2 regions of the Streptomyces sp. NPDC056948 genome follow, and region 1 is predicted to be linked to the other one. Evidence: riboswitches for the same ligand, from Rfam matches in the RefSeq annotation. Region 1 holds a riboswitch; the other holds the start of a gene.

The links. Region 1 has a riboswitch for glycine ahead of gcvT (glycine cleavage system aminomethyltransferase GcvT). Riboswitches for the same ligand answer to the same signal wherever they lie in the genome.
Region 2: it holds a riboswitch for glycine, as region 1 does, so the genes downstream of both, gcvP (aminomethyl-transferring glycine dehydrogenase) here and gcvT (glycine cleavage system aminomethyltransferase GcvT) in region 1, are expected to answer to the same signal.

The regions. Positions count from the first base shown of each region.
Region 1 covers NZ_JBHUQX010000239.1:878-13,297, reverse strand. The annotation lists gene ACFTZL_RS27455 (NADPH-dependent F420 reductase) at 1-321, shown strand, start outside; gene ACFTZL_RS27450 (glycoside hydrolase family 25 protein) at 335-892, opposite strand; gene ACFTZL_RS27445 (MFS transporter) at 1,022-2,434, opposite strand; gene ACFTZL_RS27440 (L-serine ammonia-lyase) at 2,550-3,917, opposite strand; gene glyA (serine hydroxymethyltransferase) at 4,017-5,279, opposite strand; gene gcvH (glycine cleavage system protein GcvH) at 5,294-5,671, opposite strand; gene gcvT (glycine cleavage system aminomethyltransferase GcvT) at 5,772-6,893, opposite strand; glycine riboswitch at 6,932-7,059, opposite strand; glycine riboswitch at 7,061-7,161, opposite strand; gene ACFTZL_RS27420 (AAA family ATPase) at 7,344-8,012, shown strand; gene ACFTZL_RS27415 (enhanced serine sensitivity protein SseB) at 8,455-9,243, shown strand; gene ACFTZL_RS27410 (enhanced serine sensitivity protein SseB C-terminal domain-containing protein) at 9,354-10,154, shown strand; gene ACFTZL_RS27405 (ABC transporter permease) at 10,498-11,496, shown strand; gene ACFTZL_RS27400 (ABC transporter substrate-binding protein) at 11,505-12,420, shown strand, end outside.
Region 2 covers NZ_JBHUQX010000045.1:10,007-28,200, reverse strand. The annotation lists gene ACFTZL_RS08595 (carbohydrate ABC transporter permease) at 1-157, opposite strand, end outside; gene ACFTZL_RS08590 (extracellular solute-binding protein) at 164-1,456, opposite strand; gene ACFTZL_RS08585 (APC family permease) at 1,902-3,881, shown strand; gene ACFTZL_RS08580 (DUF1707 domain-containing protein) at 3,888-4,454, opposite strand; gene ACFTZL_RS08575 (helix-turn-helix transcriptional regulator) at 4,621-5,016, shown strand; gene modA (molybdate ABC transporter substrate-binding protein) at 5,175-5,990, shown strand; gene modB (molybdate ABC transporter permease subunit) at 5,987-6,823, shown strand; gene ACFTZL_RS08560 (ABC transporter ATP-binding protein) at 6,843-7,925, shown strand; gene ACFTZL_RS08555 (molybdopterin-binding protein) at 7,952-8,371, shown strand; gene gcvP (aminomethyl-transferring glycine dehydrogenase) at 8,429-11,314, opposite strand; glycine riboswitch at 11,491-11,586, opposite strand; gene ACFTZL_RS08545 (PRC-barrel domain-containing protein) at 11,700-12,074, shown strand; partial or broken gene ACFTZL_RS08540 (DNA polymerase IV) at 11,993-13,495, opposite strand; gene ACFTZL_RS08535 (MerR family transcriptional regulator) at 13,641-14,324, opposite strand; gene ACFTZL_RS08530 (bifunctional nuclease family protein) at 14,639-15,112, opposite strand; gene ACFTZL_RS08525 (MerR family transcriptional regulator) at 15,198-15,938, opposite strand; gene ACFTZL_RS08520 (zinc-ribbon and FHA domain-containing protein) at 15,992-16,939, opposite strand; gene ACFTZL_RS08515 (DUF881 domain-containing protein) at 17,001-17,939, opposite strand; gene ACFTZL_RS08510 (small basic family protein) at 17,945-18,194, opposite strand, start outside.

The sequences.
Region 1 (12,420 bases):
TGGACGGAACGTCAGATCGGCCACGCGGTCGTCAAGGCCTTCAACGGCACCTACGCCCAGGACATCCTGGAACGCCCGCTCCCGCCCGGCGCCCCCGACCGCATGGCCCTCCCGGTGGCCGGCGACGACGAGCCGGCCAAGCGCAAGGTACGGGACCTCATCGACGCCCTCGGCTTCGACACGGTGGACGCGGGCGGCATCGACGACTCCTGGCGCCAGCAGCCCGACACCCCGGTCTACGGCCTGCGCGCCGGCACCGACGCGGTCGCGAAGGCCCTGGCGGAGGCGTCCCCGGAGCGCACGCCCGGGTTCAGCGGCTAGGCCACCCGGCCGGTCAGGCGTCCTCGGCCCATCTGCGCAGCGCGGCCTTGCTCTCGAAGTCGGCCACGTTCCTGTCCAGTGGGTTGTCGGTGTACTGGTGGAAGCGCCACTTGGCCTTGATACGGGGCTTGCCCGCGCTGACGTAGTCGGCGATCCACAGGGCGTCCCCCGCGTAGGAGGTCGTGTCGATGTTGAGCCAGAAGTTCCGGTTGCAGTAGAGCACCACCTGGTTGTTCGGCCGAAGATCCTTCACCTTGCGGATGAACAGGTCCTTCTCGGCGTTGCTCGCGTGCGTTCCGTTGCTGGTCGTCTCCCAGTCGACGGCGAGGATGTCGCCCGCCCGCTCCGGGGCCTTGCCGACGAAGTACTCGGCCTGGGCGGTGAGGTTGCCGGGCCACAGGAAGTGGTAGAAGCCGACGACCAGCCCGGCGTCACGCGCCCGCTTCGTCTGGGCGGTCAGTTTGGGGTTGACGTAGGACCGCCCCTCGCTCGCCTTGACGAAGACGAAGGAGAGGCCATCGGTGTCGTAGGAGGAGGACTGGTAGGCGCTCACGTCGATGCCGCGCAGCATGGGGCTCCCTCTGGTGCGGGTGGGGCGGAAGTTCCCTTGGGCCGGGGGTTGTTGTTATGCCCCGCGACGGCGGCTGTACGCCGGGCGCGAGGAGGCTCGCGGCCCGGCGGTGGTGAACGCCGGTCGGTTTCAGGAGCTGGGGGAGGCGGCCGGGGCGCGGGCCGCGTCGTCGGCGGAGGCGGCCTCGCGGTCGTCCAGGGAGACGTGCTTGGTCTCCTTGGAGAGCAGGAGCGCGATCAGTGTCAGCACCGCCATCGCCGAGAGGTAGACGCCGACCAGCCGCGGCGAGCCGTCCCCGGCCTCCCACAGCGCCACGGCGATGAACGGGGCGACCGCCGCCCCGAGGATCGAGCTGACGTTGTACGCGATGCCGGAGCCGGTGTAGCGGACGCTGGTCGGGAAGAGCTCGGGCAGGAGCGCGCCCATCGGTCCGAACGTCATGCCCATCAGGGTGAAGCCGAGGACGAGCCACAGGACCACGCCGAGCGTGCCCAGATCGATCAGCGGCACCCAGACCAGTCCGAAGACCAGGATCGCGGCGGTGATCCAGATCAGGGTGGCGCGCCGCCCGTACCGGTCCGCGAGCGGCCCTGAGATCAGGGTGAACGCGGCGAAGAACAGCACACCGAAGATCATCATGAGCACGAACGTGGTGTAGTCGTACCCCAGTCCGGGCACGGCGGCATCCTTCGCCGCGCGTCCGTAGCTGAGCGAGAACGTGGTCATCAGGTAGAAGAGCACGTAGGTCGCCAGCATGATGAAGGTGCCCAGGACCAACTGCTTCCCGTGGCTGCGCACCACGGTGACCAGCGGCAGTCGCCGCACCCCGCCGGACTCACGGGTCCTGGCGAAGACCGCCGACTCGACGAGCCGGGAGCGCACCCACAGGCCGATCGCGACCATCACGGCGGAGAACAGGAACGGGACGCGCCAGCCCCAGCTGACGAAGGCGTCCGAGGGCTGCGAGGGGTCGGCGCCGGCCGCGGACGGCAGCAGGGCGCCGATGACCAGGAACAGGCCGTTGCCGATGATGAAGCCGAGCGGGGCGCCCAACTGCGGGAAGGTGCCGTACAGGGCGCGCTTGCCGCGGGGGGCGTTCTCGGTCGCGACCAGGGCGGCGCCGCTCCACTCGCCGCCGAGCGCGAAGCCCTGCGCGAGCCGCATCAGCACGAGCAGCGCGGTGGCCACCCAGCCGGCTTGGGCGTAGGTGGGCAGGACGCCGATGAGGAACGTGGCGATGCCCATGGTCAGGAGCGAGACGACGAGTGTCTTCTTGCGGCCGAGCCGGTCACCGAGGTGCCCGAAGACGACGGCGCCGATCGGGCGGGCGACCATCGCGGCGCCGAAGACCGCGAAGGACGACAGCAGCGCGGTGGTCGGGTCGCTGCTCGGGAAGAAGAGCTGGGGGAAGACGAGCACCGCGGCGGTCGCGTAGATGTAGAAGTCGTAGAACTCGATCGTCGTGCCCATGAGGCTCGCGACGAGGACGCGGGACCGCGGGTTGACGGGCGTCGGGGCTGAACCAGTGGCTGGGGCGGGCATCGCTCGGTCCTTCACGCGTGAAACATGGTCACCGCAACGATGTCAGCCATCTTGATTTTCGGTATCGCCATCTCGCATCGCAAGACCACGACCGGTGGCCCCGGTGCCCCGGCGCTCAGCACTCGATGATGTTCACCGCCAGCCCGCCCCGGGCCGTCTCCTTGTACTTCACCGACATGTCCGCCCCGGTGTCCTTCATCGTCTTGATGACCTTGTCGAGGGACACCTTGTGGGAGCCGTCGCCGCGCATGGCCATGCGGGCGGCGGTGACGGCCTTGACCGCGGCCATGCCGTTGCGTTCGATGCACGGGATCTGGACCAGCCCGCCGACCGGGTCACAGGTGAGGCCCAGGTTGTGTTCCATGCCGATCTCGGCGGCGTTCTCGACCTGCTCCGGGGAGCCGCCGAGGACCTCGGCCAGGGCGCCCGCGGCCATCGAGCAGGCGGAGCCGACCTCGCCCTGGCAGCCGACCTCGGCACCGGAGATGGAGGCGTTCTCCTTGAACAGCATGCCGATCGCGCCCGCGGCGAGCAGGAAGCGGACCACGCCCTCCTCGTCGGCTCCCGGCACGAAGTTGACGTAGTAGTGCAGGACCGCGGGGATGATGCCGGCCGCGCCGTTGGTGGGGGCGGTGACGACCCGGCCGCCGGCCGCGTTCTCCTCGTTGACCGCCATCGCGTAGAGGGTGATCCACTCCATGGCGAGGGACTTCGGGTCGCCCTCGGAGCGGAGCTTGCGCGCGGTGTTCGCGGCGCGGCGGCGCACCTTGAGACCGCCGGGCAGGATGCCCTCCTGGGACAGGCCGCGCGCCACGCAGTCCCGCATCACCTGCCAGATCTCCAGCAGGCCCTCGCGGATCTCCTCCTCGGTGCGCCAGGCACGCTCGTTCTCCAGCATCATCGCCGAGATGGAGAGGCCCGACTCCTGGGCCATGCGCAGCAGCTCGTCGCCCGTGCGGAAGGGGTACTTCAGGGCGGTGTCGTCGAGTTTGATGCGGTCCGCGCCGACGGCCTCCTCGTCCACGACGAAGCCGCCGCCGACCGAGTAGTAGGTCTTCGTCAGCAGCTCCGCGCCCGAGGCGTCGTACGCCCACAGGGTCATGCCGTTCGCGTGGTACGGGAGGGCCTTGCGGCGGTGCAGGACCATGTCGTCGTCGAAGGCGAACCCGATCTCGTGCTCGCCCAGCAGATTCAGCCGGCCGTCGGTCTTGATCGCCTCCACCCGGTCGTCGGCCTTCTCCACGTCGACCGTGCGAGGCGAGTCGCCCTCCAGGCCGAGCAGGACCGCCTTGGGTGTGCCGTGGCCGTGGCCGGTGGCGCCGAGCGATCCGTACAGCTCGGCACGGACGGATCCGACCGACTCCAGCAGCTCTTCGTTGCGCAGCCGCCGGGCGAACAGGCCGGCCGCGCGCATCGGGCCGACCGTGTGGGAGCTGGACGGGCCGATGCCGATCGAGAACAGGTCGAAGACCGAGATGGCCACGGGAACTCCTGACTGACTACGGGGTGGTGCGTGAGCGGGCGGGCGCCGTGCTCGCTGGTGCCGCCACCGGCGGGCACGGCGCCCTGAAAGGTTTCTTCGTTACTTGTTCAGGCCCGCGTACAGCGGGTGCCTGTCGGCCAGGGCCTTCACCCGGGCCTTGAGCGCGTCCGTGTCGTAGGACGGCTTGAGCGTCTCGGCGATGACGTCCGCGACCTCCGCGAAGTCCTCGGCCTCGAAGCCCCGGGTCGCCAGGGCCGGCGTGCCGATCCGCAGACCGGACGTCACCATCGGCGGGCGCGGGTCGTTCGGGATCGCGTTGCGGTTGACCGTGATGCCCACCTCGTGGAGGCGGTCCTCGGCCTGCTGTCCGTCCAGCTCCGAGTGGCGCAGGTCGACCAGGACGAGGTGCACGTCCGTGCCGCCGGACAGGACGTCCACGCCCACGGCCCGGACGTCGTCCTTCACCAGACGCTCGGCCAGGATGCGGGCACCCTCCAGCGTACGGCGCTGGCGCTCCTTGAAGTCCTCGGAGGCCGCGACCTTGAACGAGACCGCCTTGGCCGCGATCACATGCTCCAGCGGACCGCCCTGCTGACCGGGGAAGACAGCGGAGTTGATCTTCTTGGCCAGTTCGGCCGTGGAGAGGATCACACCGCCGCGCGGGCCGCCCAGCGTCTTGTGGGTGGTCGTGGTCACCACGTGCGCGTGCGGAACGGGGTTCGGGTGCAGCCCCGCCGCCACCAGCCCCGCGAAGTGCGCCATGTCGACCATCAGGTACGCGCCGACCTCGTCCGCGATCCGGCGGAACTCGGCGAAGTCGAGCTGCCGGGGGTAGGCCGACCAGCCCGCGACGATCAGCTTCGGCCGGGACTCCTTCGCCAGCCGCTCCACCTCGGCCATGTCGACCCGGCCGTCGTCGCCGACGTGGTAGGCGACGACGTCGTAGAGCTTGCCGGAGAAGTTGATCTTCATGCCATGGGTCAGGTGCCCGCCGTGCGCGAGGTTCAGGCCCATGATGGTGTCGCCCGGCTTGAGCAGCGCGAACATCGCGGCGGCGTTGGCCTGGGCGCCGGAGTGCGGCTGGACGTTGGCGTGCTCGGCGCCGAACAGCTCCTTGACCCGGTCGATCGCGATCTGCTCGACCACGTCGACGTGCTCGCAGCCGCCGTAGTAGCGGCGGCCCGGGTAGCCCTCGGCGTACTTGTTGGTGAGGACCGAGCCCTGTGCCTCCATGACCGCGACCGGGGCGAAGTTCTCCGAGGCGATCATCTCGAGCGTGGACTGCTGCCGGTGCAGCTCGGCGTCGACCGCGGCGGCCACAGCCGGGTCGAACTCGTGCAGGGATGTGTTCAGGACGGACATACGGCTACGACTCCTCAGCCGGCGGAGAACGCGGTGTACTCGTCGGCGGAGAGCAGGTCGCCCGGCTCGTCCGTGACGCGCACCTTGAACAGCCAGCCGCCCTCGAAGGGGGCCGAGTTCACCAGGGACGGGTCGTTCACGACGTCCTCGTTGACCTCGGTGACCTCACCGGAGACCGGGGAGTAGAGGTCGGACACCGACTTGGTCGACTCCAGCTCGCCGCAGGTCTCGCCCGCGGACAGGGCGGCACCGACCTCCGGGAGCTGGACGAAGACGACGTCGCCGAGCGCGTTCGCCGCGTGCTCCGTGATGCCGATCGTCGAGACACCGTCCTCGGCGCCCGACAGCCACTCGTGCTCCTTGCTGTAACGCAGCTCTTTGGGGTTGCTCATGGCCTGGATTCTCCTGTACGCGCGGGAGTGCTGATGAAGGGGACCGCTGGTGAGCGGGGGTGAGAGGCCCGGGACCGCTGTGACGGCCCGCGGCCAGTGTCTACTTCTGGCGCTTGTAGAACGGCAGCGCCACGACCTCGTACGGCTCGTGACTGCCCCGGATGTCCACGGCCACACCGGGCGTGCCGGGAGCCGCGTGCGCGGGGTCGACGTACGCCATCGCGATCGGCTTGCCGAGCGTGGGGGAGGGGGCGCCGGAGGTGACCTCGCCGATCACCTCGCCGCCGGTGACGACCGGGTATCCGGCGCGCGGGACCCTACGGCCCTCGGCGACGAGGCCGACCAGGACGCGGGGCGGGTTCTGCTCGGCGCGTGCGGCGGCCTCCGCCAGGGCCTCGCGGCCCACGAAGTCGCCGTCCTTCTCGAACTTCACCACCCGGCCGAGCCCGGCGTCGAAGGGCGTCAGGGAGGTGCTCAGCTCGTGCCCGTACAGCGGCATGCCCGCCTCGAGGCGCAGGGTGTCGCGGCAGGACAGCCCGCACGGGACCAGACCGGCGCCCTCGCCCGCCTTGGTCAGGGCCTGCCACAGCTCGACGGCGTGCTCCGGCTTCACGAACAGCTCGAAGCCGTCCTCGCCGGTGTACCCGGTGCGGGCGATGAGGGCCGGGACGCCCGCGACCGTGCCGGGCAGACCGGCGTAGTACTTCAGGCCGTCGAGGTCGGCGTCGGTCAGGGACTTCAGGATCCCCGGGGACTCCGGGCCCTGTACGGCGAGCAGCGCGTAGGCGTCCCGGTCGTCGCGCACCTCGGCGTCGAAGCCGGCGGAACGTTCCACCAGTGCGTCCAGGACCACCTGGGCGTTGGAGGCGTTCGCGACGACCATGTATTCGGCCTCGGCCAGCCGGTACACGATCAGGTCGTCGAGGATGCCGCCGTCGGCCTGGCAGATCATGGTGTAGCGGGCGCGGCCGGGCTTGACCCCGCCGATGTTGCCGACCAGCGCGTGGTCGAGGAGCGCGGCGGCCCCCGGTCCCGTGACGGTGATCTCGCCCATGTGGGAGAGGTCGAACAGCCCAGCCTTCGTGCGCACGGCGTTGTGCTCGTCACGCTCGGAGCCGTAGCGCAGGGGCATGTCCCAGCCGGCGAAGTCGGTCATCGTCGCGCCGAGCGAACGATGCAGGGCATCGAGCGCGGTGTGGCGGAGTTCTCCTGTACTGCTCATCGGTCGGTCGTCTCCAAGGGCATGACGGGCGAGGTCGTTCCTCCCCATCTGTCATCGGAACCTGAGAGGTTCGCCATGACCGCGCAGGTCAATGGCTTGCACCTTGGGTGGAGCCACGCCGCTTCCCCGGACTCCGGAGAAGGGTGCGGCCCGCTTTTCAGATGTGCCTCGCCCGCGCGGTAACGGGGCCTGAGAGATTCAAGGGAGGGACTTGCTCCTTCGGCGCCCCAGCGTCGGACGGTGCTGGGGACTCTCCCGCGCGGATTCAAACGGCCGGTATGCAGTTGGCGCGCACATCATTGCACGCATTGTCGCGGGGTGGCAGGGGGACCACCCTGTAGCAGGCCTGTTGCAGGAAGAGGACTAAAACCAGAGACATCGGGCATTACCTTCTCTTTACACTCGGCGGGCATGGGACTCCGTACCTGGCCCCAGGGGAGGACGATCACGGTGAACAGGACCACCGCGTACGCCACGACATCGGGCATCGCGCTGCCCGAGCAGCCGGCCGCACCGGTGCGCGCGGCCTGCGGCCCGCAGCCGGTGCCGGTCGTCCGCGATCTGCGCGAGCGCGCCGGCCGCGGCCCGCACGCGCTGCTGTTCGGCCCCCGCGACATCGTCGTGGTCACGGGCCTGCCCGGCAGCGGCAAGTCCACGCTGATGCGGCGCACCGTGCCGGGCCGGCGCATCGACTCCCAGGACACCCGCGACCACTGGGACCGCCGGATGCCGCGCGCCCTGCCGTACGCGATCTACCGCCCGCTCGTCCGTCTCGCCCACTACGCCGGGCTGCGCCGCGCCCTGCGCGACGGCGAGGCCGTCGTCGTGCACGACTGCGGCACACAGGCCTGGGTCCGCCGCTGGCTCGCCCGCGAGGCCCGCCGCCGCGGCGGCACGCTCCACCTGCTGATGCTCGACGTCACCCCCGAGCAGGCCCTGGCCGGCCAGCGCGACCGCGGCCGCGGCGTCTCGCGGTACGCGTTCCTGCGTCACCGCGCGGCCACCACCCGCCTGCTGCGCGAGGTGGAACAGGGCGAACTGCCCACCGGCTGCGGCTCGGCGATCCTCGCCGACCGCGACGCGGCGAACACCCTGCGCCGCATCGGCTTCGTGGGCTGACCGCCCAGACCGGTGGGCCGGTGTCCGTGGGCCCGGTCGGTTTGCGGTGGTGGGCCGGTGTCCGTGGGCCCGGTCGGTTTGCGGCGGTGTGCCGGTGTCCTGGGGCCGGTCGGTTTGCGGTGGTGGGCCGGTGTCCGTGGGCCCGGTCGGTTTGCGGCGGTGTGCCGGTGTCCTGGGGCCGGTCTGTTCGCGGTGGTGGGCCGGTGTCCGTGGGCCCGGTCGGTTTGCGGCGGTGAGCCGGTGTTCATGGGCCTGGTTGTCCGCGGCCAATGAGCCGGTGTTCACGGGCGCGGGCCGGCCGCGGCGGTGAGCCGTGTTCGTGGGGTGCGGGCCCCCGGCCCGGGTGGCTGTTCGCGGCTCGTGGTTCACGGGGTGGCCGTCCGCCGTTCCCGAGCCGCTAGCCTTTGAGCCACAGCAGTGGTTCCAGGCAGGCGGTAGGCAGATGGACTTCCCGGCGGACTTCTCCGCGGACTTCCCGGCGCAGACGCAGACCCACCCGCACGGCGGATGGCCCGGCAACGAGCTGGAGGAGGTGCTCTCGGCCTCCCTCGGCGCCGGTCCCTCGGCCGGCGGGCGGATCGTCGAGGTGCTCGGCAGGAGCTTCGTGTGGATCCCGCTGCCCAGCGGCGGCGGCCCGCAGAGCGGCCCCCTCGACCTCCCCGGCATCGAGATCGAGGGCCAGGCGTACGTGCCGGTGTTCAGCTCCGAGGAGCAGTTCCGCCAGGTCGTCGGCTCGCACATGTCGTACACCATCGCGCCGGCCGTGGAGTTCGCCCGCGGTCTGCCCCCGCACGCGGGGATGGCCATCAACCCGGGCGGCGTCGTCGGCATCCCGCTCCCGCCGCAGGCCGTGGCCGAGCTGTGCCGGGCCGGCCGGACCCCGCTGGACGGCCCCGCGAGCGGCGGCCGGGTCCGCCTCTTCGAGCCGGACTGGCAGGACGACCCGGTGGACTTCCTCGCCGCCGCCTCCGCCGAGTTCGAGGCGATCGGCGTCGTCGTCTCCGCCCGCCGCTGCCTCGCCGCGATCGAGACCGCCGACCCGGTGATGTTCGTCGGCGTCGAACTCTCCCAGTGGGAAGGCGACCTGCGCGCCCTCCCCCTGGACGCCCTCACCCGCGCGGTCACCGACGCCCCGGCCCCCTGGCCGGTCAACCTGGTACTCCTGGACGTCGCGGAGGACCCGGTGGGCGAGTGGATGAAGGACAGGGTCCGGCCGTTCTACCAGCGGTAGGACGACGAGCCACAGACGGACCCGCACCCGCCGGACGAGGGCAAGTCCCGAGTCGGCGGGCGGGCTTAAGCTAGGTCACGGTCGAGGCGTTGTACGAAGGGGCGGTAAAGGTGAGCGCGAGCGGCACGGCCGCGGCCGGACAGGTCGAGCACATGCTGCGCCAGGTCACGCCCGGGCGTTATGACGCCTATGAGGCCCTCCTGCGCGCTCTCGCGACCCCGCACAGCGGCCAGATCTGGATGCTCCTGTGGCACGGCCAGGCCGGATCCCCCGACGCCCAGTACGGAAACATGGAGGTCGAGCGCTGCGGCTACGCCCCCTGTGTGACCTCCGCGCAGGAGCTCTCGGCGAGCGGCTGGAACCGCAGTTACGAGGTGGTCGACGGACTCGACGTGGCCCGCGCCCTCTACCCCGACCACTACGGCCTCTGGCTCAACCCGCACGCCCCCGGCGGCGGCGTCGGCATCCCCTGGCTCGACCTGCGCCGGATCGCCACGGGCCTGGACCGCCAGCCCGCCGGACCCCTGCGGCTGTCCGAACCGGCCATCGAGATCCCGCAGTTCTACGCCCTGCTCACGCAGAACGCCCACCGCACCCCGGCCGTCCGCTCGCTGCGCCGCGCCTGGGTGCAACCCGCGCTCGGGGCGCCGTATCTCGCCATCGGACTCGACGTCTACGACACCTCGCCGCCGGCCGTGGACGCGGTGCGCGCGATGATGCAGCAGTCCCTCGGCGCCGTACCGGACGGGCTCCCCGTGTCGACCGTCGCGATGTCCGACGAGCACGACCCGGTCGCCATGTGGCTGCGCGCCGGCGCACGCCCCTTCTACGACCGTGAGGCCCACGCCACGGCCCCCGTCCAGGCCCCGGCTTCGGGCTACGGATACCCCCCTGTCCAGGGCAGGTACTGACCCGCTCCGCAGGTCCCTCGGAGGCCGTTCCCGCACCGCCCCCGAACACGACAACCGTTCAGGTCTCCGCGCGTAGATAAGGGTGAAAAGGGCAGTGTTGTCCTAAAATGCCCAGGACGCAGTGCGTCCGACCCCTGTTACCCGTTGTCCGGATAACGGAACCCTGCAGACAGCATCACGTTTACGCATCCTTTCATCGCCAAGTCTGGCAACAGATCGCCAAAGCGTTGAAGACTCCCCGCAAGACACGGGCCGGGTCGGTCTTGTGTACGAGACAAACAAAACCGCTACAGCGGCAGCCAGGGGGTCGGCCATCGCCGGCCCGAGAGGGGTCAATCGCACCGTGACCGCACCGATCGAGACCACCGGGGCGGAAGCCGGAGCACAGCCCGAGGCCGTGCTCGCCGGGGTCAAGAAGAGCCAGATCGAGGGGCGCTCGCTCACCCAGATCGCCTGGATGCGCTTCAAGCGGGACAAGGTGGCGATGGCGGGAGGCGTCGTCGTCATCCTGCTCGTGCTGATGGCGGTGTTCTCCAAGCCGATCCAGTGGATCTTCAACCTCGATCCCAACAAGTTCAACCAGGACCTCATCGACCCGGCGCTGCTCGCGCCCAAGGGTGGCTGGGGAGGAATGAGTTGGGACCACCCGCTCGGCGTGGACCCGCAGTACGGCCGGGACATGCTCGCCCGCATCATCGACGGCTCCTGGGTCTCCCTCCTGGTCGCGGGCGGCGCCACGCTGCTGTCCGTGTGCATCGGCACCGTGCTCGGTGTCGTCGCCGGCTACTACGGCGGCTGGATCGACAGCGTCATCAGCAGGCTGATGGACACCTTCCTCGCGTTCCCGCTGCTGCTGTTCGCCATCTCGATCTCGGCCTCGGTGCAGGACGGCTTCTTCGGTCTCGACGGCCTGTCCCTGCGCATCTGCGTGCTGATCTTCGTGATCGGCTTCTTCAGCTGGCCGTACATCGGCCGCATCGTGCGGGCGCAGACCATGACCCTGCGCAAGCGGGAGTTCATCGAGGCGGCCACCAGCCTCGGAGCGCGCGGCCCGTACGTCCTGTTCCGGGAACTGCTCCCCAACCTCGTCGCGCCGATCCTCGTCTACTCGACGCTGATCATCCCGACGAACATCCTGTTCGAGGCCGCGCTGAGCTTCCTCGGTGTCGGTATCGCTCCGCCGCAGGCCTCCTGGGGCGGCATGCTCAGCAACGCTGTGGATCTCTACACGGCTGATCCGCAGTACATGTTCGTGCCCGGACTGGCGATCTTCATCACCGTCCTGGCCTTCAACCTGCTGGGTGACGGGCTGCGTGACGCCCTCGACCCTCGCAGCAAGTGATCCATCGAATGAGGGGGCTTCCTCAGGTGAAGACGAGAAGGGTGACCGCCGGCGTTGCGTCGGTCCTGGCGCTGGCGCTGGGTGCTACCGCGTGCGGCGGCGGAGGTGACGACAACGACGGGGGAGGCAACGGCAAGAAGGACGCCGCGCTGAACTCGATCGTCAACGCGTCGAGCAAGAAGGGCGGGACGGTCTCGTACGAGCACTCGGACGTGCCGGACTCCCTCGACCCGGGCAACACGTACTACGGCTGGGTGCAGAACTTCTCCCGCCTCTACGGCAGAACGCTCACCACGTTCAAACCGGCGGCGGGCAAGGAAGGCCTGGAGGTCGTGCCGGACCTCGCCGAGGGCCTCGGCAAGTCCAGCCCGGACGCCAAGACCTGGACGTACAAGCTGCGTGCGGGTGTGAAGTTCCAGGACGGCACCCCGGTGACGTCCAAGGACGTGAAGTACGCCGTCGAGCGTTCCAACTTCGCGCCCGAGGCGCTGTCCAACGGCCCGACGTACTTCAAGGCGTACCTTGAGGGCGGCGACAAGTACAAGGGCCCGTACAAGGACAAGTCCGCCGAGGGCATCAAGTCCATCGAGACGCCGGACGACCGGACGATCGTCTTCAAGCTGAAGCAGCCGTTCGCCGACTTCGACTACCTGGCGACGTTCTCGCAGACGGCCCCGGTGCCGCAGTCGAAGGACACCGGTGCGAAGTACGTGCAGGCCATCCAGTCCTCCGGCCCGTACCAGTTCCAGTCCTACGAGGAGGGCCGCAGCGCCACCCTCGTGCGCAACCCGCAGTGGGACGCGAAGACGGACCCGAACCGCAAGGCCCTGGCGGACAAGATCACGATCAAGTTCAAGGTCAACCCGGTCACGGTCGACAACAACCTGCTCTCCGACAAGATCACGGCTGACGCGGCCGGCACGG
Region 2 (18,194 bases), on a different contig from region 1:
GCCCGATGAACAGCACGAGGGCGGGTAGCTGGAAGCCGGTCGCGGTCAGCCAGTTCAGCGCGCGTCGCCGGGCCCGGCTCCGGGCCCGTTCCGCGGCCGGGGGCGGAACGCCGACGTCGGGTCCGGTCCGTTTGTCCGGCAGGAACGTGGAGGTCATCGCCGGCTACTGCTCTTCCTTCGCGGTCCTGGTGATCGACTGGGCGACCTGCTCGGGGGACTTGGAGCCGGCGATGAGCGCGGCGACGCTGTCGTTGACCTCCTGGCCGACGGCGGGCGCGTAGGCCTGGTCGAGGTAGAGCTGGAAGCCGGTGGCCTTCTTCAACTGCTCCTGTACGGCCTTGATGTTGGGGTCGGCGATGGCGCTCTCGGCCGCCGGGACCACGGGGAGGACACCGGTCTTCTTGACCAGTTCCAGGTCGGTGGCCTCGGACGCGAAGAACTTCAGGAAGTCGACGGCCGCCTGCGGGGCGCCCCGGCGCACGGCGTGCCCGCCGCCTCCGCCGAACACCTCGGTGAGGGCGCCCTTGCCCCCCTCGACCGCGGGGAACGGGAAGAAGCCGAGGTCCTTGCCGAGCCCCTTGCCCGCGTCGGCCTGCACCACGGGAGCCCACTGCCCCATGAGCTCCATGGCGGCCTTGCCGTTGCCGACGGTGGCGGCCTGGCCGGTGGGCGTGGAGTAGGCGGCGCCGAGATAGCCCTTCTGGAACGGCTGGAGGCCGACGAGTTCGTCGAGGTGCTCTCCCGCCTCGACGAAGGGGGCGCCGGTGAAGTCCTTGGCGTCGTAGGCCTTCTGCAGCGCGTCGGCGCCGGCGGTGCGCATCGCGAGGTAGGCCCAGTAGTACATGCCGGGCCACTTCTCCTTGCCGGCCAGGGCGAGAGGCGTGACCTCGGCGGACTTCAGCTTCCGTACGGCGTCGAGGAAGCCGGTCCACGTGGTCGGGGGCGCGCTGATGCCGGCCTTCTCGAAGAGGGCCTTGTTGTACCAGAAGCCGATCATGCCGATGTCGAACGGGATGCCGTAGACCTGGTCGTCGATCAGGTAGGGCTCCCTGGCGACCGGGAGCAGGGAGTCGCCCCACGGCTTGGTGCTGTCCGTGAGGTCCTCGACGAGCCCGGCGTCGACCTGCTGCTTGAGCACGCCGCCACCCCAGGTGTGGAAGATGTCGGGCAGCTTCCCGGAGGAGGTCAGGGCCGTCATCTTCGACTTGTAGCCGTCGTTCTCCAGTTGGACGATCTTTATCTTGACCTTGGGGTTCTGCGCCTCGAATTTGCGGGCGAGGGCAGCCCAGACACCCTTGGTCGGCTCGGTGGTGGAGATGTTCCACCATTCGATCGTGGTCGTCCCGGACGACCCTCCGTCCGAGTCCCCGCCGCATGCGGTCAGTGCCGTCATCCCCAGACCGGCCGCGGCGGAGGCCGCCAGGAAGCCGCGGCGGGACAGTGCCGGGTCGCCCATCATGCTCCTCGAAAGTTTCGGATGAACTCCAGAAAGCTGCGTCGTTGCCGCACCCTAGAGACAGCCGCCAAAGGGTGACAACCCCTCGTACACGGTGAATCTTTCCTCGAGTTGAGAGCGTGACCCGGGACGAAACATTCGAGGCGATGAACGAACCTTACGGAGCCCATCCGACCCACGATCACGCAGGGTGTTCGGACACGGGGCGGCCTCGGACACCGCACTGCCGCACGCACGGGCCGCTCGGCAGTCGCCCCACCCGCCCTCAGCTCGCGTTTCACGCCCCGGGCACCCCGAACGGGGGCGCCAGACGCCGAGTCTTAACGGAAGCTTGACGCGCTCACACCTCTCATCCGAGGGCCACGACATCACGCTCCGCTTACGCTGATCGGGCCGTCCAGTGATGGCCGGAAATACCCTGCGCCGCCTCCCGGGAGCACCTTCGATGGCCACCACTGAGCACCTGCCACCGAGCCGTACGGAGGCCACCCCACCCGGTCGCCTGCGCGCCTGGATGCTGGAGGGCCTGTCCGACATGGGCAAGGGCGGCGGCCACACCGGACCCCACGCCGAACCGGAGCCCCCGCACAAGGGCCAGCCCTGGTGGCGGGTGATGTGCCTGACCGGCGTCGACTACTTCTCCACGCTCGGCTACCAGCCGGGCATCGCGGCCCTCGCCGCCGGACTGCTCTCCCCGATCGCGACGATCGTGCTGGTGATCGTCACGCTGGCGGGCGCCCTGCCGGTCTACCGCCGGGTGGCCGAGGAGAGCCCTCACGGCGAGGGCTCGATCGCGATGCTGGAGCGGCTGCTGTCCTTCTGGCAGGGCAAGCTGTTCGTGCTGACCCTGCTGGGCTTCGCCGCCACCGACTTCCTGATCACCATCACCCTGTCGGCCGCCGACGCCTCCACTCACCTGGTGGAGAACCCGCACCTGAACAGCGCCCTGCACGACAAGCAGTTGCTGATCACCCTGATCCTGGTCGCGCTGCTCGGCGCGGTGTTCCTCAAGGGTTTCCTGGAGGCCATCGGCGTCGCGGTCGCCCTGGTGGGCGCCTACCTCGCGCTGAACGCGGTCGTGGTGGCCGTCGGCCTCTACCACGTGGTCACCGCCGGTCACGTGGTCACCGACTGGTCCAGCGCCCTCACCACCCAGCACGGCAACATATTCGTCATGATCGGCGTCGCCCTGCTCGTCTTCCCGAAGCTGGCCCTAGGCCTGTCCGGATTCGAGACCGGTGTCGCCGTGATGCCGCATGTCAAGGGCGACGACGGCGACACGGAGGAGAACCCGAAGGGCCGCATCCGGGACACGAAGAAGCTGCTCACCACGGCCGCTCTCATCATGAGCGTCTTCCTGATCACCACCAGCTTCATCACCACTCTCCTCATCCCGGAGAAGGAGTTCGAGGCGGGCGGCCAGGCCAACGGACGCGCCCTGGCCTATCTGGCGCACGACTACCTCGGCAACGCCTTCGGCACCGTCTACGACGTCTCGACGATCGCCATCCTGTGGTTCGCCGGCGCCTCCGCGATGGCCGGCCTGCTCAATCTGATGCCGCGCTACCTCCCCCGCTACGGCATGGCCCCGCACTGGGCGCGCGCCGTACGGCCCATGGTCATCGTCTTCACCCTGATCGCCTTCCTGGTCACCTGGATCTTCGACGCCGACGTCAACGCGCAGGGCGGCGCCTACGCCACCGGTGTGCTGGTCCTCATCAGCTCCGCCGCGATCGCGGTGACCATCGCCGCCCGCAAGGCCCGGCAGCGCAACTGGACCATCGGCTTCGCGGTCATCTCCGCGGTGTTCCTCTACACAACCGTGCTCAACGTCATCGAGCGCCCGGACGGCGTGAAGATCGGTGCCTGCTTCATCGCCGGGATCATCCTCGTCTCCCTGCTGTCACGGCTGGCCCGGGCGTTCGAGCTGCGCGTGACCAGCGTGTCGCTGGACGGCATGGCGGAGCGCTTCGTCCGGGACATGGCCAGCCGCAGGATGCGGTTCATCGCCAACGAGCCCGACCGGCGCGACATCGCGGAGTACCGGGACAAGATCGAGCAGATCCGGCAGGACAACGACGTGCCCGGGCAGGAGGACTTCGTCTTCGTCGAGGTGACGGTCACCGACCCGTCGGAGTTCGAGGCGAGCCTGACCGTACGCGGCGAGGTGCTTCACGGCCGCTATCGCGTGCTGACCCTGGAGTCCTCCTCCGTCCCCAACGCGCTGGCCGCCCTGCTCCTGCACGCCCGCGACCTGACCGGCTGCACCCCGCACATCTACTTCGAGTGGACCGAAGGCGGACCCTTCACCAACCTCCTGCGCTTCTTCCTGTTCGGCCAGGGCGAGGTCGCCCCGGTGACCCGCGAGGTCCTGCGCGAGGCGGAACGCGACCGGAAGCGGCGGCCGAGGGTGCACGTCGGCTGACCGGCCTCAGCCGCTGGATCTTCTCCTGCCGAAGCCTCTCCGAGGCCGGCGCACCACGACCTGCCCGAAGCTGATCCGGCCGGTGATCCGCACACGCAGCACGACGGGTGCGTCGGCCCCCGCTCCCGCCCGGCGCGCCTTGATCTTGGAGTAGTTCAGCACCAGCGAGCCGGTGTCCACCACGACCCCCGGCCGGGTCACCAGCTTCAGGGCACCGCCGCCCATCTCCAGGTCGATGTGCAGCGTGTCCTGGGTGATCACCGCGTCGGTGAAGTCGAGCGTCACCTCGCCGAACGACGAACGGATCTCCAGGCGCCGCGGCACCACCCAGGCGTCACCACGCCGGGTCGAGGCCCCCTGCTGCTCGATCCGGACGACGTCCTCGGCCTCGACGGGGGTCTCCCCCACCACCTCGGGCAGATCCGTCGTCAGCACGGCCAGCTCACCGACCGTACGGGCGGACAGCGCGGCCTCCAGCCGCTCGTCGAGCTCCTCCAGGGTCAGCCGGCCGTCGCCCGCGGCGACGCGCAGCACGTCCACGATCCGGTCCCGGTCCGCATGCGAGGCCCTCACCTCGGGCGATCCACCGGTACGCGAGAACTCTCCCGCCATCACAGCCCCCCGATCTCCCGGGCGCGGCACCCGGCCCACCCAGTCACCGACTAACGCTATATCGCGTCACACCCGACGGCCAACCCCGCATCCGCCGTTCCCCTCCGCCGCCCCTATCGTGACCGGCATGCAGTCCTACACGATCGGCCAGGCAGCACGACTGCTCGGCGTGAGCCCGGACACCGCCCGGCGCTGGGCGGACGCCGGCCGGATCACCACCCACCGCGACGAGGCCGGGCGACGACTCGTCGACGGACGGGACCTGGCCGCCTTCTCGGTCGAACTCGCCAGGTCCGGCGCCGCCGAGGAGGACGCCCCGTACACCTCGGCCCGCAACGCCTTCCCCGGCATCGTCACCGCGATCAAACTCGGCGACGTCGCCGCCCAGGTGGAGATCCAGGCCGGTCCCCACCGGCTCGTCTCCCTGCTCACCCGCGAGGCCGTCGAGGAACTGGGCCTGGAGGTGGGCATGGAGGCGACGGCCCGCGTGAAGTCGACGAACGTCCACATCGACCGCGTCTGAGCCGTACGTACGAACGCACATACACACCCGCAGGGCCATCCACCCTCGCTCATGCGAAGTGACAGGAGACTTCTGCCTCGCAGATGCGTCAGTATGATCGACGTATCGGAAGGGCCCGGCGGGCTCTTCCTCCGGCACACAGAGGGAGTGGCCCCGAGATGACCCGTTCCGCGCACCGGACCCGCCGGATGCTCCAGGTCGCCGGTGTGTCCGCCGCGGCGCTGCTGACCCTGAGCGCCTGCTCCTCCTCCGACTCGGGTTCGGACAAGGGCTCCTCGGCGTCCTCGTCACCGAAGCTCTCCGGCGAGGTCACCGTCTTCGCCGCCGCTTCCCTCAAGGAGAGCTTCACGACGCTGGGCAAGGAGTTCGAGAAGGACCACCCGGGCACGAAGGTCACCTTCAACTTCGGCGGCAGCGACACCCTTGCCGCGAGCATCACCAGCGGCGCCCCGGCCGATGTCTTCGCCGCCGCCAGCACCAAGACCATGGCGATCGTGACGGACAAGGGGGACGCGGCGGGCACGCCGGCCACCTTTGTCCGCAACCGGCTGGAGATCGCCACCCTGCCGGGCAACCCCGACCGGATCTCCTCACTGAAGGACCTCACCAAGTCCGGCCTGAAGGTCGTCCTGTGCGACAAGACGGTCCCGTGCGGTGCCGCCGCCCAGAAGGCACTGGACGCCGGCGGCCTGAAGCTCACCCCCGTCTCCTACGAACAGGACGTCAAGAGCGCCCTGACCAAGGTCGAGCTGAAGGAGGCCGACGCCGCCGTCGTCTACAAGACCGACGTGCGCGCGGCGGGTGACAGGGTGGAGGGCGTGGAGTTCCCCGAGTCGGCCAAGGCCGTCAACGACTATCCGATCTCGCTGCTCAAGAACGCCCCCAACCCCGACACGGCGAAGGCCTTCATGGCACTGGTGAGGTCCGCCGAAGGCCAGCAGGTGCTGTCCGGGGCCGGGTTCCTCAAGCCGTGACGAGCACCGACACCGTGGAGAGCCGGCCCCGCCGCGACCGCACCGTCCGGCGGAGCCGCACGGTGCCGGTTCCCCTGCTGGTGCCCGCCCTGGCCGGACTGGCCTTCCTGCTGCTGCCCCTGATCGCCCTGCTCGTCCGGGCGCCCTGGCGCAGCCTTCCCGAGCAGCTGACCAGCGCCGACGTGTGGGAGGCGCTGCGGCTCTCCCTCATCTGCGCGACGGCGGCGACGGGGTTGAGCCTGGTGGTCGGGGTGCCCCTGGCCTGGCTGCTGGCCCGCACGCGGTTCCCCGGCCGCGGTTTCGTACGGGCCCTGGTGACGCTGCCGCTGGTGCTGCCGCCGGTCGTGGGCGGTGTGGCCCTGCTGCTGGCCTTCGGGCGCAACGGCGTGATCGGGCAGTGGCTCGACTCCTGGTTCGGGATCACCCTGCCCTTCACCACGACGGGTGTGGTCCTCGCCGAGACCTTCGTGGCGATGCCGTTCCTCGTGATCAGCGTGGAGGGCACCCTGCGGGCCGCCGACCCGCGCTACGAGGAGGCGGCCACCACCCTGGGCGCCTCCCGCTTCACCGCGTTCCGCCGGGTCACCCTGCCGCTGATCGCGCCGGGCATCGCGGCCGGTGCCGTGCTGGCCTGGGCCCGTGCGCTAGGCGAGTTCGGCGCGACGATCACCTTCGCGGGCAACTTCCCGGGCCGCACCCAGACCATGCCGCTCGCGGTCTACCTCGCCCTGCAGAACGACCCGGCCGCCGCGATCGCCCTGAGCCTGGTGCTGCTGGCCGTGTCCATCGCGGTACTCGCCGCCCTGCGCGACCGCTGGATGACGGCCTCCTGACACCCTGGACGTACACCTCATGACCCAGACGACCGACCGCGACGACACATCCGGCCTTCTGGCCGAGGGCCTCGACGCCCACCTCGTGGTCGACCGCGGCGCTTTCCGGCTCGATGTCACGCTCGCCGCCGCCCCCGGTGACGTCGTCGCGCTGCTCGGGCCCAACGGCGCGGGCAAGACCACCGCCCTGCGCGCGCTCGCGGGTCTCGCGCCGCTCACGTCGGGCCATCTGGCACTGGACGGCAGGCGGCTGGACGGCATACCTCCCGAGTCCCGCCCGGTAGGCGTCGTCTTCCAGGACTATCTGCTCTTCCCGCATCTGACCGCCCTGGACAACGTCGCCTTCGGGCCGCGCTGCCGGGGCACCGGCAAGGCCGAGGCCCGCGCCCAGGCCGCCGAGTGGCTGGACCGTATGGGCCTGGCCGACCACGCCGGTGCCAAGCCCCGCCGTCTCTCCGGCGGCCAGGCCCAGCGCGTGGCCCTGGCCCGGGCCCTGGCCACCCTGCCCCGGCTGCTGCTCCTCGACGAACCCCTCGCCGCCCTCGACGCCCGCACCCGCCTGGAGGTGCGTGCCCAGCTCCGGCGTCACCTCGCCGAGTTCGAGGCGGTCGCCGTCCTCGTCACACACGACCCGCTGGACGCCATGGTGCTGGCCGACCGCCTGGTCGTCGTCGAGCACGGCCATGTCGTCCAGGAGGGCACGCCCTCAGACATCGCCCGCCACCCCCGCACGGACTACATCGCCCGGCTCGTCGGCCTCAACCTGTACCGGGGACAGGCCGACGGCCACACGGTCCGGCTCGACACGGGTCCGGCCATCACGACCACGGAGGAACTCTCCGGCCCGGCCTTCGTGGCCTTCCCGCCCGGCGCGGTGACGCTGTACCGGCAACGCCCCAGCGGCTCCAGCGCCCGCAACCTGTGGCGCTGCGAGGTCGCCGGCCTGGAGACGCACGCCGACCAGATCCGCGTGGACCTCACCGGCGAACTCCCTCTGACCGCCGACCTCACCACGGTCGCCGCGGCCGAACTCGATCTGCACCCCGGGGCACCGGTCTGGGCGGCGGTCAAGGCGACGCAGACGCACGCGTACCCGGCATAAGGCACTCACCGGGCTACCGTGCACCCATGAGCCTGAGCATCCGCAACCAGCTCCCCGGCACCATCACCGCCGTCACGCCGGGCGAGGCCATGGCGACGGTCAGGGTTCGCCTCACCGGCGGCCAGGACCTCACCGCCGCGATCACCCGCGAAGCCGCCGACGACCTCGGTCTCACACCGGGCACCACCGTGCGCGCCCTGGTGAAGTCGACGGAGGTCGCGCTGGCCACCGCCCCCGTCGAGGGCCTGTCCATCCGCAACCGGCTCCCCGGCACGGTCACCGGCATCGCGGCCGGCGACGCGATGGCCACCGTCCGGATCACCGTCGAAGGCGGCGAACTGACGGCGGCGATCACCAAGGACGCCGCGGACGATCTCCGCCTCTCGGCCGGAACCCCCGTCGTCGCCCTGATCAAGTCGACCGAGGTGTCACTCGCCGTCGCATGACGGACATGACGAAGGGGCCCCGCACCGCGGAGCCCCTTCTTCTGACCGGTCGGTCGATCAGTCCTCGTACGCGTCCAGCGGCGGGCAGGAGCACACCAGGTTCCGGTCGCCGAAGGCCTGGTCGATGCGGCGCACCGGCGGCCAGTACTTGTCGGAAGCCGCGACTCCGGCCGGGAAGACCGCGTCCTCACGGCTGTAGGCGTGCTCCCACTCCCCGGCGAGCGCGCCGGCGGTGTGCGGGGCGCCCCGCAGCGGGTTGTCATCCGCGGGCCACGCGCCGGAGCCGACCTTCTCGATCTCCGCACGGATGGCGATCATCGCCTCGCAGAACCGGTCCAGCTCGGCCAGGTCCTCCGACTCGGTCGGCTCGATCATCAGCGTCCCGGCCACCGGGAACGACATCGTCGGCGCGTGGAAGCCGTAGTCGATCAGCCGCTTGGCGACGTCGTCGACGCTCACGCCGGTCGCCTTGGTCAGCGGCCGCAGGTCGATGATGCACTCGTGCGCGACAAGCCCGCCGGGGCCGGTGTAGAGCACCGGGTAGTGCGGCTCCAGGCGCTTGGCGATGTAGTTGGCGCTGAGCACCGCCACCTGCGTGGCCCGCTTCATTCCCTCGCCGCCCATCAGCCGGACGTACGCCCACGAGATCGGCAGGATCCCGGCCGAGCCCCACGGCGCCGCCGAGATGGGGCCGACCCCGGTCTCCGGGCCCGCCTCGGGCTGCAGCGGATGGTTCGGCAGATACGGCGCGAGGTGCTCACGCACCGCCACCGGACCCACGCCGGGCCCGCCGCCGCCGTGCGGGATGCAGAACGTCTTGTGCAGGTTCAGGTGCGACACGTCCCCGCCGAAGTGCCCCGGCTTGGCCAGCCCCACGAGCGCGTTCAGGTTGGCCCCGTCGACGTAGACCTGCCCGCCCGCCTCGTGCACCTGGGCGCAGATCTCGGAGACGTGCTCCTCGAACACACCGTGGGTCGAGGGGTACGTGATCATCAGCACCGCCAGCTCGTAACGGTGCTGCTCGATCTTCGCCCGCAGGTCCTCGACGTCGATCTCCCCGTCGTCGGCGGTCTTGACGACGACGACCTTCATGCCCGCCATCACCGCGCTCGCGGCGTTGGTCCCGTGCGCGGACGAGGGGATCAGGCACACGGTGCGCTGCTCGTCCCCATTGGCCCGGTGGTACCCGCGTACGGCGAGCAGACCGGCCAGCTCGCCCTGCGACCCGGCGTTCGGCTGGAGGGACACCTTGTCGTACCCGGTGACCTCGGCGAGACGCTCCTCCAGCTCGTGGATGAGCGTGAGGTAGCCCTCGGCCTGCCCGGCGGGGGCGAAGGGGTGCAGCTGCCCGAACTCGGGCCAGGTGACCGGCTCCATCTCCGTGGTCGCGTTGAGCTTCATGGTGCAGGAGCCCAGCGGGATCATGCCGCGGTCGAGCGCGTAGTCGCGGTCGGCCAGCCGCCGCAGGTAGCGCAGCATGGCGGTCTCGGAGCGGTACTGGTGGAAGACGGGGTGCGTCATGTACTCGTCGGACCGCAGCAGGGCACCCGGAAGCCCGTCCTCCGTAGCGGCGTCCAGCGCCTCGACGACACCCTCGACCCCGAACGCGGCCCATACGGCACGAAGCTGGGCCCGCGTCGTGGTCTCGTCGCAGGAGATCGAGACGTGGTCGGCGTCGACGGGACGCAGGTTGACCCCGTTCCGCTCGGCGGCGGCCACGACCTCGGCGGCCCGGCCCTCGACGCGCACGGTCAGGGTGTCGAAGTAGGCCCCGTGCACGACCTCGACACCGCCGCTCGCGAGCCCGGCGGCGAGGACCGTGGCGTACCGGTGGGTGCGCCGCGCGATGCTCTTCAGGCCTTCCGGCCCGTGGTAGACGGCGTACATACCGGCCATGACGGCGAGCAGCACCTGCGCGGTGCAGATGTTGCTGGTGGCCTTCTCACGACGGATGTGCTGCTCACGCGTCTGCAGCGCCAGCCGGTAGGCCTTGTTCCCGTCGGCGTCCACGGACACCCCGACGAGCCGCCCGGGCAGGCTGCGCGCCATCTTCTCCCCGACGGCCATGTAACCGGCGTGCGGTCCGCCGAAGCCCATCGGCACGCCGAACCGCTGCGTCGTCCCGACCGCGATGTCCGCGCCGAGCTCACCGGGCGACGTCAGCAGGGTCAGCGCGAGCAGATCGGCGGCGACGGTGACGAGCGCCCCGAGCTCGTGCGCCTGGTCGATGACCGGCTTGATGTCCCGTACGGCTCCGGAGGCGCCCGGGTACTGGATCAGCACGCCGTTGATCTCGCGCTCGGCGACCTCGGCGGGGATGCCGTCACTGAGATCGGCGACGACGACCTCGACACCGGTCGGCTCGGCCCGGGTCTCGATCACGGCGATGGTCTGCGGCAGCGCGTCCGCGTCGACCAGGAACAGGCCCTTCTTGTTCTTGCCCAGCCGCCGCGACAGCGCCATGGCCTCGGCCGCCGCGGTGCCCTCGTCGAGCAGGGAGGCGCCGGAGGTCGGCAGTCCGGTCAGGTCGGCGACCATGGTCTGGAAGTTGAGCAGCGCCTCGAGCCGGCCCTGCGAGATCTCCGGCTGGTACGGCGTGTAGGCCGTGTACCAGGACGGGTTCTCCATGACGTTGCGCATGATGACCGGCGGCGTGAACGTGCCGTAGTAGCCGAGCCCGATCATGGAGCCGAGGACCTGGTTGCGGTCGGCGAGGGAGCGCAGCTCGGCGATCACCTCGGCCTCGCTGCGGGCGCCCGGCAGATCCAGTGCCTCGGCACTCTTGATCACGGCAGGCACGGCGGCGGCCGTGAGCTCGTCCAGCGAGCCGTAGCCGACGTGCGCGAGCATCTTGGCGCACGCCTCGTGGTCGGGGCCGATGTGGCGCTGCTCGAAGGGAACTGCCTCTTCGAGCTCGGAGAGCGGAATGCGATGGGCGGTCATATGCGGAGGCCTCCTGGTCTGACACGACCTTCGAGGGGCACCACGACACGGGTACCCGGACGGCCTCCCCCTCTGTCATGTCAACCTGAGAGCTTCACCGGATCGCCCGAAGGCCTCCGGCTTTCACCGTCGGTGAGAGCGGAAGCCGTGACATCCGCCCTGCTTTCCAGAGTGACCTCGTCCGTGCGGTACGTGGGCCTGAGAGATTCCGGGGAGGATTTGCTCCTTCGGCGCCTCCGATGATGTCTGGAGGACTCTCCCGCACGGGGTCAGCAGCCGTAGTCAGCCTACCAGCGCGGTCGACGCACGAACCTTCGAGTGGCCGCCTCCTCGATTGTGCCGTTTTGTAGGGGTTACGGATGAGTTGCGACCATGTGGAGGGCCCGTGCGAACCGATATCGATCCGCGCAACCTGATCGGCCGCAAGGCGTTCGACCGCAACGGAACCAGGATCGGCACGATCGACGAGGTCTACCTCGACGACGCAACCGGCGTCCCGGAGTGGGCGGCCATACGGACCGGTCTGTTCAGCAGGGACGCTTTCGTCCCCCTCGAGCCCAGCGAACTGATCGACGGCGCCCTCCACGTGCCCTTCGACCGCGCCCTGATCAAGGACGCCCCCGACTTCGGCGTGGGCCGCCACCTCTCCCCGGAGCAGGAACTGCAGCTCTACCACCACTACGGCCTCGACGTCGCCGCCCCTCCCCCGCTCCAGGACCACGAGTTCGGCAAAATGGCAGGCACGGACGAGACGGCCTGAAGCCCCCGGCGAGCCCCCTAAGGGGCGGCGGAGCGCAGCCCCACACCCCCGGAGTCACCATCCGGCCCATGACCCTCCTCGGGCTCTCGTAACACCAGCGGCAACGGATCCGCCGGCTCCAGCTCCGGATCGTCGACCCGGAAGGTCCGCACACGCCCGGGCTCCGAGTCAGGCGTCTCGAACCGAACGGTGACCCGCCCCAGGCCGCTGCCCTGCACCCACCCGTGCCCGAACCCGGCGTGCCGCACATCGTGCCCGGCGGGCCACCGCCGCTCGGCCGGCGCGGGCTGCTCCTCGACCGGCGCCGCGGCGTGCTCCTCGACCGGGCCCTCCGCGACCGCCCGCTCCCCGGCCGCCTGCGCGAACAGATCCTCCTGCGTGTAGTCGGCGAGCCCGCTGACACCCACTCCGAGCAGCCGCACGCCGCCCGTCGTGTCGACCGACTCCAGCAGTCTGGCCGCCGCTTCACGGATCACCCCGGGATCGTCCGTCGGCCCCCGCAGCGTCTCGGACCGGGTGCGTGTCGAGAAGTCGTACCGCCGCACCTTCAGCACGATGGTCCGCCCGGACAGCCCGGCCCCGCGCAGCCGCCCGACGCAGCGGTCGGCGAGCCGCTGCACCTCCAACCCGACCCGCAGCCGGTCGTGGATGTCCACGTCGTAGGTGTCCTCGACCGACACCGACTTCGCTTCCCGCTCCGCCACCACGGGCCGGTCGTCCCGCGCCAGCGCCATGGCGTAGAGCCCGTGCCCGTGGGCCTTCCCCAGCAGCCGGACCAGCTCGTCCTCACCCGCCTCGGCTATCTCCTCGACCGTGGTGATCCCGGCCCGCCGCAGATGGTCGCCCGTCGCCGGCCCGACTCCCGGCAGGGTCCGCACCGACATCGGCCCCAGCATCGCCCGCTCCGTCCCCGGCTCGATCACCACCAGCCCGTCGGGCTTGGCCTGCTCCGAGGCGATCTTCGCGAGCATCTTGGACGCGGCCAGCCCCACCGACCCCGTGAGCCCCGTGACGGCCCGGATGTCCGCACGCAGCTTCACCCCGGCCAGCCGCGCCGACCGCTCGTCCCAGGCCGCGTCCCCGGCCTCCAGGTCCACGAACGCCTCGTCCAGGCTCAGCGGCTCCACCAGCGGCGACAGCGCCCCCAGCAGCTCCATCACCCGCTCGCTGATCGCCCGGTAGAGCCCGAAGCGCGGCACGAGATACGCGGCGTTGGGCGCGAGCCGCCGGGCCTGCGCCATGGGCAACGCCGAATGCACCCCGAAGACCCGGGCCTCGTACGACGCGGTCGCGACCACACCCCGCGGCCCGAGTCCGCCCACGACCACGGCCTTCCCGCGCAGACTCGGCTTGGACGCCTGCTCCACCGAGGCGAAGAAGGCATCCATGTCGAGATGCAGGATCGTAGGCGCGGTTCTCACAACTCCGATGCTGCCCTACGCCACTGACAACGCACTGCCAACGCCGTGCCGAACCAGCCCGACCGCCCCGGGAGATACCGCTTGCCGCCCGGCGCGGAAACGTCCCGCCTACTGCGGCCGCACGCGCACAGCACCTTCCAACGGGTCAGACAGCCCGGTTCCGCCGCCGCGCCAGCTCGTCCGCCGGGTTGGGCCCGACCAGGGTCTCGCCGGTGTCGATCCGCTCCCCGTGAAGCTGGGACAGCGCGCTCTCGACATCCCGCCACACCACACCCACGGCGATCCCGAAGACGCCCTGTCCCCCTTGGAGCAGGGCGTGCACCTCGTCGGGCGAGGTGCACTCGTAGACCGTCGCACCGTCACTCATCAGCGTCATCCGCTCCAGATCGCGAAAACCGCGTTCCCTGAGGTGCTGGACCGCCGTGCGGATGTTCTGCAGGGACACCCCGGTGTCGAGGAACCGCTTGACGATCTTCAGGACGACGACGTCCCGGAAGCTGTACAACCGCTGTGTCCCGGACCCGTAGGCGGGGCGCACACTCGGCTCGACGAGACCGGTGCGGGCCCAGTAGTCGAGCTGCCGGTAGGTGATACCGGCGGCCGCGCAGGCCGTGGGGCCGCGATAGCCGATCTGCTCGGACGCCATGGACGTCGTCCCTCCGCTGCTCGGCACGGCCGACGGTCGCTGCGGAGCGTGATCGGCCGCACCATCGGGCTGGGGATACCCCCCGCCCGAAAGGAGCCGAGAGGCGGGGGGAGCGTACGGACCGCTCGCCCTGAGACTGCGCTCGGGGCCGCCCCCAGCCGTACCGTCGCCGCTGCTTCTCACGCCGACCTCCGTCCTTGACCTGCCTTCTCGACGGTAGGCAGTCACCCGGGGTGCGTCAACGATCGCCGCACTCGCCACGCCGAGTGATAATCACCCTAAGAGTGGTTTCCCGTGCCCCACCGCGGGGAAAGGCTAGCCGAATGCCTTCGGCACGGGCCGTGTGACGCTCTCACTCGCCACCGGCACATGCGGGCAATTCACCCCTCACACATACGGCGGCGGCCCCGCCGCGGACTCAACGTCCGCCGGGCCGCCCACGCGTCTCACGACCGCTGCCACTCCCAGCCAGACCGGCACTCACCGGCCTCCGGAGCTCACTGGCTGCTGCTGCCGAAGTCCTCCGGGGAGATCTGGTCGAGGAACTCGCGGAACTTCTCCACCTCGTCCTCCTGCTCGTCCGGGATCGCGATACCGGCGTCGTCGAGCACCGTGTCACTCCCGTAGATCGGCGTCCCGGTGCGCAGGGCCAGCGCTATGGCGTCGGACGGACGGGCGCTCACCTCGACGCCGCTGGCGAAGACCAGCTCCGCGTAGAAGACGCCCTCACGCAGGTCCGTGATACGCACTTCCGTGAGCTCCTGACCGACGGCTTCCAGCACGTCCTTGAAAAGGTCGTGGGTCAGCGGCCGCGCGGGAGCCATGCCCTGCTGGGCGAAGGCGATCGCCGTCGCCTCCCCCGGCCCGATCCAGATGGGGAGGTAACGGTCGCCTCCCACTTCACGCAGCAGCACGATCGGTTGGTTGGAGGGCATTTCGACCCGGACACCTACGACATCGAGCTCGTTCACACAGCAACCCTAGGCCGTGCTCGGGACGTTTGGGTAGTCGGGCAGGGATCGGGCGCCTGATCCGGCCCCCACGCGTCCGGCCGCCTCATGGCAGCCGCACCCCGAGCGCCGTCTGCACCAGCGCGGCGTGCAGCTTCACCGTGAGCCCCGCCAGCTCCTTGGTACGGGCCTCAGCATGAGCCCTGGTCTGCGGGTTCCGGTGCCGCTTCAACGGGGCCACCACCTGGTCCACCAGCCCGGCCTCACGGTCGGCGGCGGCTTTCATCACCCGCAGGTGCCGCGGCTCGATCCCGAACCGCCCCAGCTCGGCGACGAGCGCAGCCACCGTGACCGCCTCCGCCTCGTACGCCCCGTCCTCCAGTGGAGTGACCAGCCCGTACGACTCCCACTCCTTGAGCTCGCCCTCGTCCACCCCGGCGGCGGCGAGCAGCTCCTCACGCCCGACCCTGGCAGCGGTGGGAGGCCCCTCGTAGGGCTCGGGCGCGGAATCGCCATCACGCTGACGGCCCACGGTCGGCAGCGGGACGGCCTCACCGCGCTCCATGGCCTCCAGGTGCTCGCGAATCACCTTCAGGGGCAGGTAGTGATCCCGCTGCATCCTCAGGACGTGACCGAGGCGCTCCACGTCGCGGGCGCTGAACTTGCGATACCCCGAGGGGGTCCGCTGCGGCTCGATGAGCCCCTCCGACTCCAGGAACCGGATCTTGGAGATGGTGACTTCGGGAAACTCGTCGCGCAGCGCGTTCAGCACCGTGCCGATGCTCATCAGCCCACTGTCCGTGGCGGCGGCGCCGTGCCCGGCACCGCCGCTCGGTGTATGAAGCATGGACCTTCCCTGACGGACGGACCTTCGCTGGGGTTCCCCGGAGACAGTCCGGGTCAGTAACCCCGCTGGCTGGCGTAGAAGACCAGCCGGTACTTGCCGATCTGCACCTCGTCACCGTTGCTCACAGCGACCTGGTCGATCCGCTCGCGGTTCACGTACGTGCCGTTCAGGCTGCCCACGTCGGCCACCGTGAACGAGCCGTCCTGACCGCGCCGGAACTCCACGTGCCGCCGGGAGACCGTCACGTCGTCCAGGAAGATGTCGCTCTGCGGATGACGGCCGGCCGTGGTCAGATCGCCGTCCAGCAGGAAGCGGCTGCCCGAGTTCGGCCCGCGGCGCACGACCAGGAGCGCGGAGCCCAGCGGCAGCGCGTCCACGGCCGCCTGCGCCTCGGGAGACAGGGTCGGCGTAGGCGTCTGGCCGGTGGCCTCGGCGTCGTAGGCCTCGAGACCGGAGATGGAGATCGTGGAAGTCGTCTCGGACGGACGCTCCGGCGTCGCCCCCGCTCGCAGCGGCGCGCCGCAGTTGGAGCAGAAGCGGCTGTTCTCCGCGTTGCGGTTGCCGCACCTCGTACACACCAGGGCCGACATGGGATCCTCCTGCCGCGGCTGCCCACCGGGAGCATTGGACGCATACGGGTCGGAGAACCCTCCACCCGCACTTGAGGGTTGCCCGAAACCTATGCCGCCGGGCTGCGCAGGGTCAACCGACGGCGCGCCCTGACCTCCGGAAACGTCGCCGCCCGGACCGCCGACCTGGTCCCGGAACAACGGCCGCTGGCCCTCCGCGTCAGGCTGTGCGCGATGACGGGCGGTCGCATTGTCGCTGCCCTCTCGCGGGCTCTTGCCGAACAACTTCGCAAACAACTTCACGGGCGATTCCCCTTGACCGAAACAGACCCGCCCGTGGGGCAGGACGAACCCTGACTGAACACTCTGGCCGACCCGGACATCCTGACAACGTCCGTCTGCACCAGACAGTTTCCACCACGCACCACCCATTCGGTGCGCCGACCCCCCGCAACCTCATGCCCTCGCCGGACGCCGCCCATGCACCGCCGGTTCACTGGGAGGACGACCGAGCGTAGTCAGGCCGCTTCGCTGCTCGCAAGGCGTCCACGACGATCTTGGTCGACCGCTCCACGGTGACGATGGCCTGTTCCTTCTCGAGAGTCTGCACCACGCCTCCGGGGATGTTGAGCGCCGGCTCGAGGTCCTGCGACTTGCCGATGACCTTGAAACGATAGGGCGCGTTGATCTTGTTCCCGTCGACGCTCACACCCTTGCCGGAGTCCGTGAGATACGTGCCGGCGACGACCCGTACGCCGTTCACCTGGATCGCCTCGGCACCCGCCGCACGCAGCTCCTGGACCGCGTCGAGCAGCATGTCCGACTCGACCGTCCCCTTCGTGTCCTCGATGGTCATGGTGATGCCGGGCCCCTGCGCGGCCACCGTGCCCGCCAGGATGCCGAGTTGCCGCTCCTTCTCGATCGTCTGCTTCCGGGCCTCCTCGGCCTGGTCAGAGCTGTTCTCCAGCTCGTCGCGCTGCTTCTCGAGCCCTTGCTTCTCGTCCTCAAGACGCTGGGTACGGTCATCCAGTTCATCGAGGATGCGGACAAGATCTTCCTGGCGCGCACCACGCAGGGCGCTGTCACTGTCGCTGTTCGAGGCCACCTGCACGGCCAGCCCGAAGCCCAGGCCGAACAGCAGCAGCGCGACGATGAGTTGGGCCCGGCTGACCCGCGGCGGCCACAACCCCTGCACCAGCCGCTGCCGCCCGGTCAGCCGCGGCTCGGGCGCCACCTCCGACTCCGGCTCCGGATCAGGTGCCGGTTCGGGCGCCGGTTCAGGCTCCGGGGTGTCCTGGGTGGCAGGCTCCGCCGCGGCCACCTCCTGGGGCAGCTCCTTGCGGAGCCGGTTCCCGGACTCGCCGCTCCCGTCGCGCTGCTCCGCGCGCGTGTCGCCGTTCTCCTCGGCGCGCTTCTTGTCGTTCTCGCTCATCGGCCTCACGCCCGGAAGACGTGCCGACGGATCGCCGCGGCATTGGAGAAGATCCGGATACCGAGGACGACCACCACACCGGTGGACAGCTGGGCACCCACGCCCAGCTTGTCACCCAGGAACACGATCAACGCGGCCACGACCACGTTCGACAGGAACGACACCACGAAGACCTTGTCGTCGAAGATGCCGTCGAGCATGGCGCGCAGACCGCCGAAGACGGCGTCGAGCGCCGCTACGACGGCGATCGGCAGA